Regions from separate parts of the Paenibacillus stellifer genome, predicted to be linked through region 2. Evidence: riboswitches for the same ligand, from Rfam matches in the RefSeq annotation. Region 2 holds a riboswitch; the other holds the start of a gene.

Region 1 (4,607 bases), 2.7 Mb from region 2:
GTAAGCCGAAGCAGACGTAAGCAAGGAGAGCGTGACGCCTATATGGGCGTGCGCTCTTTTTTTGCCGGGAAAAAAATGCATAATCACAACCTTAAAGGGCAGAAATAGGTGCATGTCCATGTTCGGGCGCTCTCAGGACAGGAAAGAAGGCTGAGTTCCCTTTCCCTTCCATTTGCAAGGATATAAGCTGAACTATATACTTTTTACTATTACCAATAGAAATCATCTATTGAATATGAAGTCCGACGGGACAGAAAGGAAAGACTTACATTGAGCAATCCGAGAAGAAGAAGCACTCCTTCCAATGCCCAGAGTCAACAAGAGAGGCGGCGACTGGAGCAGGAACGCCAAAAAAAGAAAACGCGAATACTGCTGATCGCCTCAGTGGTTCTGGTCATCGCGATTTTCGCCGGACTGTTTGCCTTAGCCTCCCAAGATTCAGAAACCAAGAACACCGCCTCCACGCCGGCCGAGTTCGACTATTCGACTCTCCCAAGGCTTGGACAGGCCGACGCACCGGTCAAGCTTGTGGAGTTCGGCGATTTCCAATGTCCCTCCTGTGCTCAGTTCACGAATAGCGTCAAGCCTGAACTGATGGACAAGTATATCAATACGGGCAAGGCGGCGCTGTATTTCGTCAATATGTCGTTTATCGGCCCCGACTCCGAGACAGCTTCTCTTGCCGCTCTGTCGGTCTATCATCAGAACAGCGATGCCTTCTGGAAATTCTATGATGCGATGTACGAGAACCAGGGAGAAGAGAACTCAGGATGGGCTGCCGAGGACAAGCTGGTGGAGTTGGCCCAAAAAGAGCAGCTCGATATCGATTACGAACTTCTTCGCACTGATATCCAGAATCGCACCTATGCCGACGAACTGTCACGCGATAACAAGACAGCCTCCGACAATGGGGTGTCAAGCACGCCGACGCTGTTTGTCAACGGGACTGCGGTCCGAAATGCCCTTGCTTTGAACGAAGTGGGAGACGCAATCGAGTCGGCGGCGAAGGCGGCAGAGTCGAAATGAAGGAGTTCGTAAGACGCCACTGTCTGTACCTTGCCTGGTTTGTCTCGTTGGTTGCGGTAGCAGGCAGTCTTTACTTAAGCGAAGTGCTTAAATACGAACCCTGCAAGCTGTGCTGGTTTCAGCGGATTTTCATGTACCCGCAGTTCGTGCTGCTCGGCATTGCGACCTACCGGAACGACAAGAAGATCATTCCCTACATTTTGCCTTTGTGCATAATTGGAGGGAGCATTTCGACCTATCATTACGCAGAACAGAAAATACCCGCTCTTGGACGTATTGCATCCTGCAGCATCGGCGTCCCATGCACCAAGGACTATCTCAATTGGTTCGGATTTGTGACGGTTCCGCTTCTGGCGCTCACGGCATTTGTGCTGATCGGACTGCTGCTCTGGAACGGGAGAGAACGGTCAGTTGAAGAAGACAGCCTTGGAGAATGAAAAATCAAGAGCCTGAGGGATAAAACAAGAGAATGAAAGAGTAGAAGATTTCTTACTGGAAATTTGCGCTTTTTAGTCGGTTTTTCAATTTATTTTCATCTTATTCACTGTTTACTGCTCCGGGTTTATCGACTAATATTAGACCTTGTGAGAAGTTGAATATGCGCTGAATTTTCCCATAACGGAAAAACGGGGGAACCAACATGACCGCCAGCCGGTCAAGGGGTGAATCGGAACCGAAATGTTCGGTCCGTAGGGCTTCCACAGTCCGAATCCGCCAGCTAACCTCGTAAGCCACAGTGGATAATGATCATGTCTTAAGCATGCGGTCATTACCGTATGCTTATTTTTGTGCCTCCATTTATGAAAATTAACCACTGAAAACGGCGCACGGTATTACCGTTTCAACTCACCAAAGAGAGGAACTGGATCCAACATGGTAAGCAGAGTCAAACGGCTGTTGATCGGCCGTCCAAGGAAGTCAACAGAGCTTGAACAGGAGAAATTAAGCAAGCTGAAAGCACTTGCCGTTCTGTCCTCCGACGCACTCTCATCCGTCGCTTATGGTACGGAACAAATACTGCTCGTGCTTGTAACAGTCGGCTTCACGGCGGTCTGGTATTCGCTGCCGATCGCTCTTGCTGTTCTGGCATTGCTGGCGATTCTGATTTTGTCGTACCGGCAGACGATCTTCTCTTACCCGCAGGGCGGGGGAGCGTATATTGTCGCCAAGGATAATCTGGGCGTCTCAACAGGACTGCTGGCCGGCGGTTCTCTTCTGGTGGATTACATCCTGACGGTTGCCGTAAGCGCCTCGGCGGGTACGGACGCGATCACGTCGGCTTATCCGAGCCTGCATGACCACGCCGTAGCCATCGCCGTGACGGTTATCATCATTCTGACGATCATCAATCTTCGCGGCGTGACGGAGTCGGCCTCCTTCATCGCGATTCCGGTGTATCTGTTCGTCCTGTCTATCGTCGTTCTGATCGTGACAGGCGTGATCAAGTACGCAACCGGTGGAGCACACGCCGACGTTCCCGAAATCGGGACGGCCGTTTCGAATGTCAGCCTGTTCCTGCTGCTAAAAGCCTTCAGCTCCGGGTGTTCGGCGTTGACCGGTGTTGAAGCGGTATCGAACGCCATTCCGAACTTCAAGGCTCCGGCTGAGAAGAATGCGGCCAAGACGCTGATGATGATGGGTCTGATCCTCGGTTTCATGTTCACGGGGATTACGCTGCTCGCTTACTGGTTCGGCATTTCGCCCAACGCGAAAGAGACGGTCGTATCGCAGATCGCGGAATCGACCTTCGGACGCGGCTTCCTCTACTACGCGATTCAGGCGGTTACAGCGGCTATCCTGTTCCTGGCGGCCAACACCGCGTACTCGGCTTTCCCGCTGCTGTCGTTCATGCTGGCCAAGGATAAATACATGCCGCATGCCTTCATGGTTCGCGGTGACCGGCTTGGATTCTCGAACGGCATAATTTTTCTGGGTGTCGCCTCTGCGGTTCTTGTTGCAGCGTTCCACGGGGAGACTACCAATCTTATTCCGCTGTACGCAGTTGGCGTATTTATTCCGTTCACCCTGTCCCAGCTCGGAATGATGATCCGCTGGTATAAGCTGAAGCCTGCAGGGTGGAGAACGAAATTTATTGTCAACACCATCGGGATGCTGACAACTCTGACCATTACGATGATCTTCATTATTACGAAATTCTCGAATGTGTGGGTAGCCTTCATCTTTCTGCCGATCGTGATGCTGATCTTCTTCCGGATTCATAAGCATTATATGAATACGGCAGACCAGCTCCGGATTCAGCTTGATGCCGAGAAGCCGGTAATCAAGGGCAGCACGATCGTCGTTCCGGTATCCGGCGTGACGCGCGCGGTGCTTCACTCGCTAAGCTATGCAAAGTCGCTCACCGATAACGTAGTGGCGCTGTACGTCGGCTTTGATGAGGAAGAGATCCGCAAGATGGAGCAGAAGTGGGAGGAATGGAACCCGGGTGTCCGTCTGATCGTGCTCCGCTCGCGTTACCGCAGCATTATACGGCCGCTGGTCAAATTTATCGACACGGTCGAATGGAAGACAGCCTCAACGGACCATATTACGATTCTGATTCCGCAGTTTATCACGAAGCACTGGTGGCAGGCAGTCCTGCATAATCAAACAAGTGTGTTTATCCGGACTTATCTGATGAATCATAAAGATATTGTCGTCGCAACAGTGCCTTATCATTTAAATAAATAGCTTAGTAAGATCTGCTTTGTTCTCAAAGACCGTTCCGGGTTCACCGGGGCGGTTTTTTTGCTGAAAAAACAAAGGTTTTCCGAAAATATCGATTTTTCAGTATCTTTCAAGTTGACATAGATAATGAGAATCAATATCATTTATATAGAAGAGAGCTATATTGCTCGATGGTTGATAGCAGGGACATGAACGGTTACTATTACAGCGGTTATACCGCTTTGATGAGGATGAGGAGTGAAGTGAAATGGCGGAACGCCTGAACGCGAATCAATTAAGCATCGGATATTCGGAGTCGATTATTGTTAAAGACCTCAATCTGACCATTCCAACCGGAAAGATCACAGCGCTCGTAGGCGCGAACGGATCAGGGAAGTCGACGATTCTCAAAACGATGTCCCGGCTGATGAAGCCGGCCGGAGGCAGCGTGCTGCTGGATGGCAAATCCATTCACAGTCAATCGACCAAGGAAGTGGCCCGCCAGTTGGCTATACTTCCGCAGAATCCCACTGCTCCGGACGGACTGACGGTATCCGAATTGGTTGCTTACGGACGCTATCCGCATCAAAAAGGCTTCGGCTCACTGACTTCCGAGGATCGCCGGATTGTGGCGAATGCGATTGAAGTTACCGGTATGACCGCATTTGGAGACCGGCCGATCGAACGCCTCTCCGGCGGACAGCGGCAGCGTGCCTGGATTGCCATGGCTCTTGCACAGGAGACGGAAATTCTGTTCCTCGATGAACCGACGACCTTCCTAGATATGGCCCATCAGCTTGAAGTGCTGCAGCTGCTCCAAATGCTGAATGATCGGGAAGGAAGAACCATTATTATGGTCGTTCATGACCTGAATCATGCCTCGCGCTACGCCCAGCATATGGTTGCGATCAAAT
Region 2 (4,607 bases):
CATGCATACACCTCGTCCATGAGATTTAAATATTGAACTCCGCAGCTTTCATCCATGAATGGCGGCGGGCCGATCGGCGAAGAACAATGAAGCCATAATTTATTTATCGACAGCACGGCCTTTTTTGTGAAGGCGTTTAGGCTATAATGGGTAAGGAAAGGGTATTCATAGTCTTTAGAAGCGGAGTGATAGCAGTGGGTGTGAAGCATGGAAGAGATTACGGCGATATATTGAACGATTTAACGAAAGCGGTTGAATGTATACCAGACAGCTATCTGTTCTTTGAAATGGACCCGGAGGAGTGGCAGAAGCTGCCGCGTGAATCGAAGCTGGAAGTATGGGAGGCGCTCGCGGAGGATCTGTTCTTTGCTTTGGGCAACGAGCCTGTCATACAGGTGGGCAGCGGTGTCGTGATTTATGATAAGGAAGGGCATCGGATCAATATTCTGGTAGGGGAAGAGGATTTGGAGTCTGTCGCGCTGATCTGAGGACTCCGCTCATTTGCCCCGAATGTGCCCTCATGGTAAAATTGGGGGTGTCCAAGGTATAAATGCCGGGAGCCCAGAATACATTAAACCGAAAATAAGCCTTAGCCTGGCGCATCCCTTGGATTGAAGACTGAGGGATGTTTGTTTTAAGGAAGGCTGCGGGAAGCCGGCGGCTGTCAAGGGAGGAAATCTAAAGTGCTGTTAACCGAGGGAGAACTGCAGGAGCAGATAGGCAAACTGGATGGCTGGAAGCTGGATGACGGAGCCATGGTGCGCAAATATGTGTTCAGCGATTTTATGAAGGGGATTGCCTTCGTGGATGAAGTAGCCGCCATTTCGGAAGCGTTCGCCCATCATCCGCATATTACCATCGACTATAAAACGGTTACTCTGCGTCTGTCAACGGGTGAAGAAGGCGGAATTACCGCGCTCGACGTTCGGGAAGCCCATGAATTTAATGAGGCGTTCGAGAAAACACGGTAAGAGAAGACACGGTAAGCCCATTACCCGGAAGCTCAAGAATCGCGCAATAGATACAGCATTAACAAATACGCCTTCTTTCGCTGAAGCCGCGAGGCTGCAGGATGGAAGGCGTATTTCTGTTTCTCGTGTATCTCCTGGCGTCTAAAAGACCGCTGCAGGCGTTTGTCGCTGATACTCCGTTTATTGCTTCCCGGACAACGGCAACGGCAGGTCACATGGCACGCCCGCAATTTCCTCTGGTTCGACTGCGTATCCGCTTCTATAGTCAGGCCCGCGATTTATCGTAAACCATGCAATAAAACGGCTTAACTCCATTTGGCGTACGGCGCTCGTAAGCATCGGTAATGGTGAAGCCGGCCTTCCGGTAAGCGCGGATCGCTCTCTGGTTCCAGGTGAGGACCTCCAGGTCGATTTCCCGCCGGGGATACCGCTTGCGGGCTTCCTCGATGATTGCACTGACGAACAGATGCCCGGTGCCCTGGCCGCATAAATCGGGATGCATGCCGAGCCCCAGCCTTACTGTGCGGACCTCACCGTCTAAAGGGAATAGCTGGGCAAAGCCGCAAAGCTCGTCATTCTGATTCATAATCGAAACATACTGCTCCCGGCGGATGCGCGGATCCCCGAATTCGATGCCGAGCGCCTCCATCTGCTCCCAGGATAGCCAGCCGTAAATATTGTAAGGCGCCTTGTAATGCCAGGTGCAGATATCTTTGGCATGCGCGGCTGTCATAGGGACGGCGTGAAAAATTACAGGTGAGCTAATCATAAGTTCAGCGGCCTCCTTATCCAAGAGTCAAGACCCTGTGCTTCTGACCTTTATTTAAATTATATACAAAAAGGGCCGGACCGACGCAAAAACTTTCCTCGGTGTCCGTACCCAATTTCTCAAATAAATCGCCGAAATTTGTCATTTCCTTCATAAACGGCGTTTGACAAATTTTGAAAGGGGTAAATGGTAAATAAGACGGTCAAAATGTCGCGTATCAAATAAAAAACCCTGCGGTCAGCGACCGGCAGGGGCAAATCTACATTAATAGTACATTATTGAACGTTATCGTCATCTTGCGCATCGGCAGCCGCAGCCTGGTACTTGGTGTTGCTCATAACGCGCTTGGCGCCGACGTAGCGGTTCACATAGTAGCTGTCACTCAAAGAGGTAATGATAACGCCTCTGGAAGTGGAAGCATGGGCGAATTTGCCGTCGCCGACATAAATGCCGACATGGGATACGCCTTTTCCGCTAGTGTTGAAGAACACGAGATCCCCCGCTCGCAGTTCGCTGCGGGATACGGCTTCGCCCATCTGATACTGGGAGCCGGACTGATGCGGCAGATCAATTCCGATTTGATTGAACACATACATGGTGAACCCGGAGCAATCAAATCCGCTCGTCGTTGTACCGCCGGATACATATTTGGTTCCGATCGCGCTGCCAATCACCTTATCCATTTTGGAATCGGCGAGTGCGCTGCCTGCTCCGATTGCTAGAACGATGGAGAAACTGAGGAATGCTGCCACCAACTTCTTCTTCAAACGATTGGACTCCTTCCAATGCCTGCGAGGTTAGCTTAAGGGTTCGGTAGAAGGTCCCCTATGACCACTCTTTAAATAGGAGGTCAATTCACCCAAAGATGGTTCCCCCGCTTCCCTGCTTCAGGGAACTCGGCACCTACTGTAATTGTGATTTCGATGTATAGCGATTCATTCGTAACAAAAAGATCGCGAAAACGTTAATATTCATTACAAAAATGTTACTAAGATTTCATTGCGATAATTGTAACAAACCTTTAGCCGCTTGGCAATCATTTTGTACATAGCTGTAATCATTTTTATAACGCTTTCATTTAGGCGCTTACCTATGAATTTGTCCAAAACCCGCGAATTCTCTGGGATTGAGCATCTTTGAGGACCGACAAAAAAATTTGTTTTTCATTTCTCGCGGGGACTGTTTCAGGGCGAATGATCTGGTGTATATTTACCTTAAATAGGAAAAAACCCGGAATTGATCGGAGAAATCAGATCCGGGTGGGTAATGATTGCAGATCATTAATCGTATGCGACCGATTGATAAGCGGTTTTGCTCATAACGCGCTTGGCGCCTACATAGCGGCTGGCCCAGTACGACTGGCTCAGTGAGCTGATCGTGACGCCGTGCGAGGAGGAAGAATTGGCGAATTTGCCGTTGCCGACATAAATACCAACGTGGGAGACGCCTCTTCCCGTCGTATTGAAGAAGACAAGATCGCCGGAGCGCAGCTCGCTGCGGGATACGGAGGATCCTACTTTGTATTGCGCTTGAGAAGTGCGAGGAAGTGAAAGACCTAGTTTCGTGAAGACATAGCGGGTATATCCCGAGCAGTCGAAGCCGGCTGTTGTCGTGCCGCCGGTTTTATAAGAGATTCCGATTGTTTTAGAGATAACAGTGTCCATCTTGGAGTCTGCGAAAGCGCTTCCGGTACCCAATGTGAAAGCCATCACAACACCCAACGCAGCGGCTGCGATTTTCTTCTTGAACGATTTCAACTGAAATTCCCCTTCCAAATGCCTGCGTGGTTAGCTTAAGGATTCGGTTTGAAGGTTCCCTATGATCCCTCTGTTACGAGATCAATTCACCCAAAGAAATGGTTCCCCCGCTCCCCGGTGCCCAGGGATTTGGCTTGTTGTGCACCTCAATATGAATTCGACATAATTAGACTACAGTCGTCAAAATAGCTTATCTTTTTAAAAGATTACAAACTTGTTACCCTCAACACAAGCCTCATTGTAGCAGAGGTTTTCTCGTTTGGCAAATCCTTTTCGTCCGAGGAAGAGTTTGGAGAAGGGGAAATAAAAGAAGAGTTCAGATTCCCGTCAAGGATTCTGAACTCTTTTTCTTGAAAAATAGCATAAATGAAAGGGTTTTCCAGGGGGGCTCAGGATCTTATTCGTTCTCCCCGCCAAGTATGATATTGAGAGGCAAGTCCCCAGAGGCCGAATACGAGCGAGGGCAGGGGAGCAAGCTGTCTGAGAAGCAGAGCAGGGAAGCCCGGAAGCAGCAGGCCTGTGGCGGCGCTGATTACAAGGACGAGCAGGCTTCCGCCACCCATCAGGAATCCGATGCCCGCGGCGGAAGGGAACCGGCGAAGGGCGGTGAGCAGAGATGGCAGGATGCCGGTCTCTCCGGTGTATCCGAACTGCATGTACAGCAGCAGCAGCCGGATGAGCCACACATACAGCAGCCAGGCCAGGAGGACGGGGAGGACCGTGAGCAGGAGTGAAGGTCCGGAGGGTGAAGTGTGCAGCAACTGCAAGCCCTTCGGGAGCAGCCAGTATAGGGGGAGAAGGGTGAGCACCCACTCGATTGCGCTGAAGAGCAGGATCGGCAAGCCATACTTCTTCATCCCGGAAAAAAAGAACAGACCCCGTTCTCCGCGGCTCTCCTGATGCAGCTCATACAGCAGTCCAGCACGAATGAAGGGTGTAAGAAGCAGGCGGACGGCCGCCAGAATCAGCAGGGTCCACAGCCAGCGCATCACGGCCGGGTCATGGAGCAGGCCAAGCTGGGCCTCAACCGAGTACAGCAGCCGGCCGGACGCGCTGCCTCCAGCATTCTCCGAAGGGTAGCGCAGCAGAGCAGGGACGACTGCTGATCTT

What was found. Region 2 has a riboswitch for cyclic di-AMP ahead of PSTEL_RS00845 (C40 family peptidase). Riboswitches for the same ligand answer to the same signal wherever they lie in the genome.
Region 1: linked by a shared signal. The riboswitch ahead of PSTEL_RS14490 (APC family permease) and the one ahead of PSTEL_RS00845 (C40 family peptidase) in region 2 are both predicted to bind cyclic di-AMP.

The regions. Positions count from the first base shown of each region.
Region 1 covers NZ_CP009286.1:3,138,433-3,143,039, reverse strand. Annotated here, with positions in the region: gene PSTEL_RS14500 (DsbA family protein) at 271-1,026, shown strand; gene PSTEL_RS14495 (disulfide oxidoreductase) at 1,023-1,463, shown strand; cyclic di-AMP (ydaO/yuaA leader) riboswitch at 1,618-1,774, shown strand; gene PSTEL_RS14490 (APC family permease) at 1,900-3,717, shown strand; gene PSTEL_RS14485 (ABC transporter ATP-binding protein) at 3,962-4,607, shown strand, end outside.
Region 2 covers NZ_CP009286.1:147,882-152,488, forward strand. Annotated here, with positions in the region: gene motA (flagellar motor stator protein MotA) at 1-3, opposite strand, end outside; gene PSTEL_RS00830 (hypothetical protein) at 195-488, shown strand; gene PSTEL_RS00835 (4a-hydroxytetrahydrobiopterin dehydratase) at 684-971, shown strand; gene PSTEL_RS00840 (GNAT family N-acetyltransferase) at 1,237-1,740, opposite strand; gene PSTEL_RS00845 (C40 family peptidase) at 2,016-2,507, opposite strand; cyclic di-AMP (ydaO/yuaA leader) riboswitch at 2,512-2,652, opposite strand; gene PSTEL_RS00850 (C40 family peptidase) at 3,021-3,449, opposite strand; cyclic di-AMP (ydaO/yuaA leader) riboswitch at 3,502-3,642, opposite strand; gene PSTEL_RS00855 (hypothetical protein) at 3,887-4,607, opposite strand, start outside.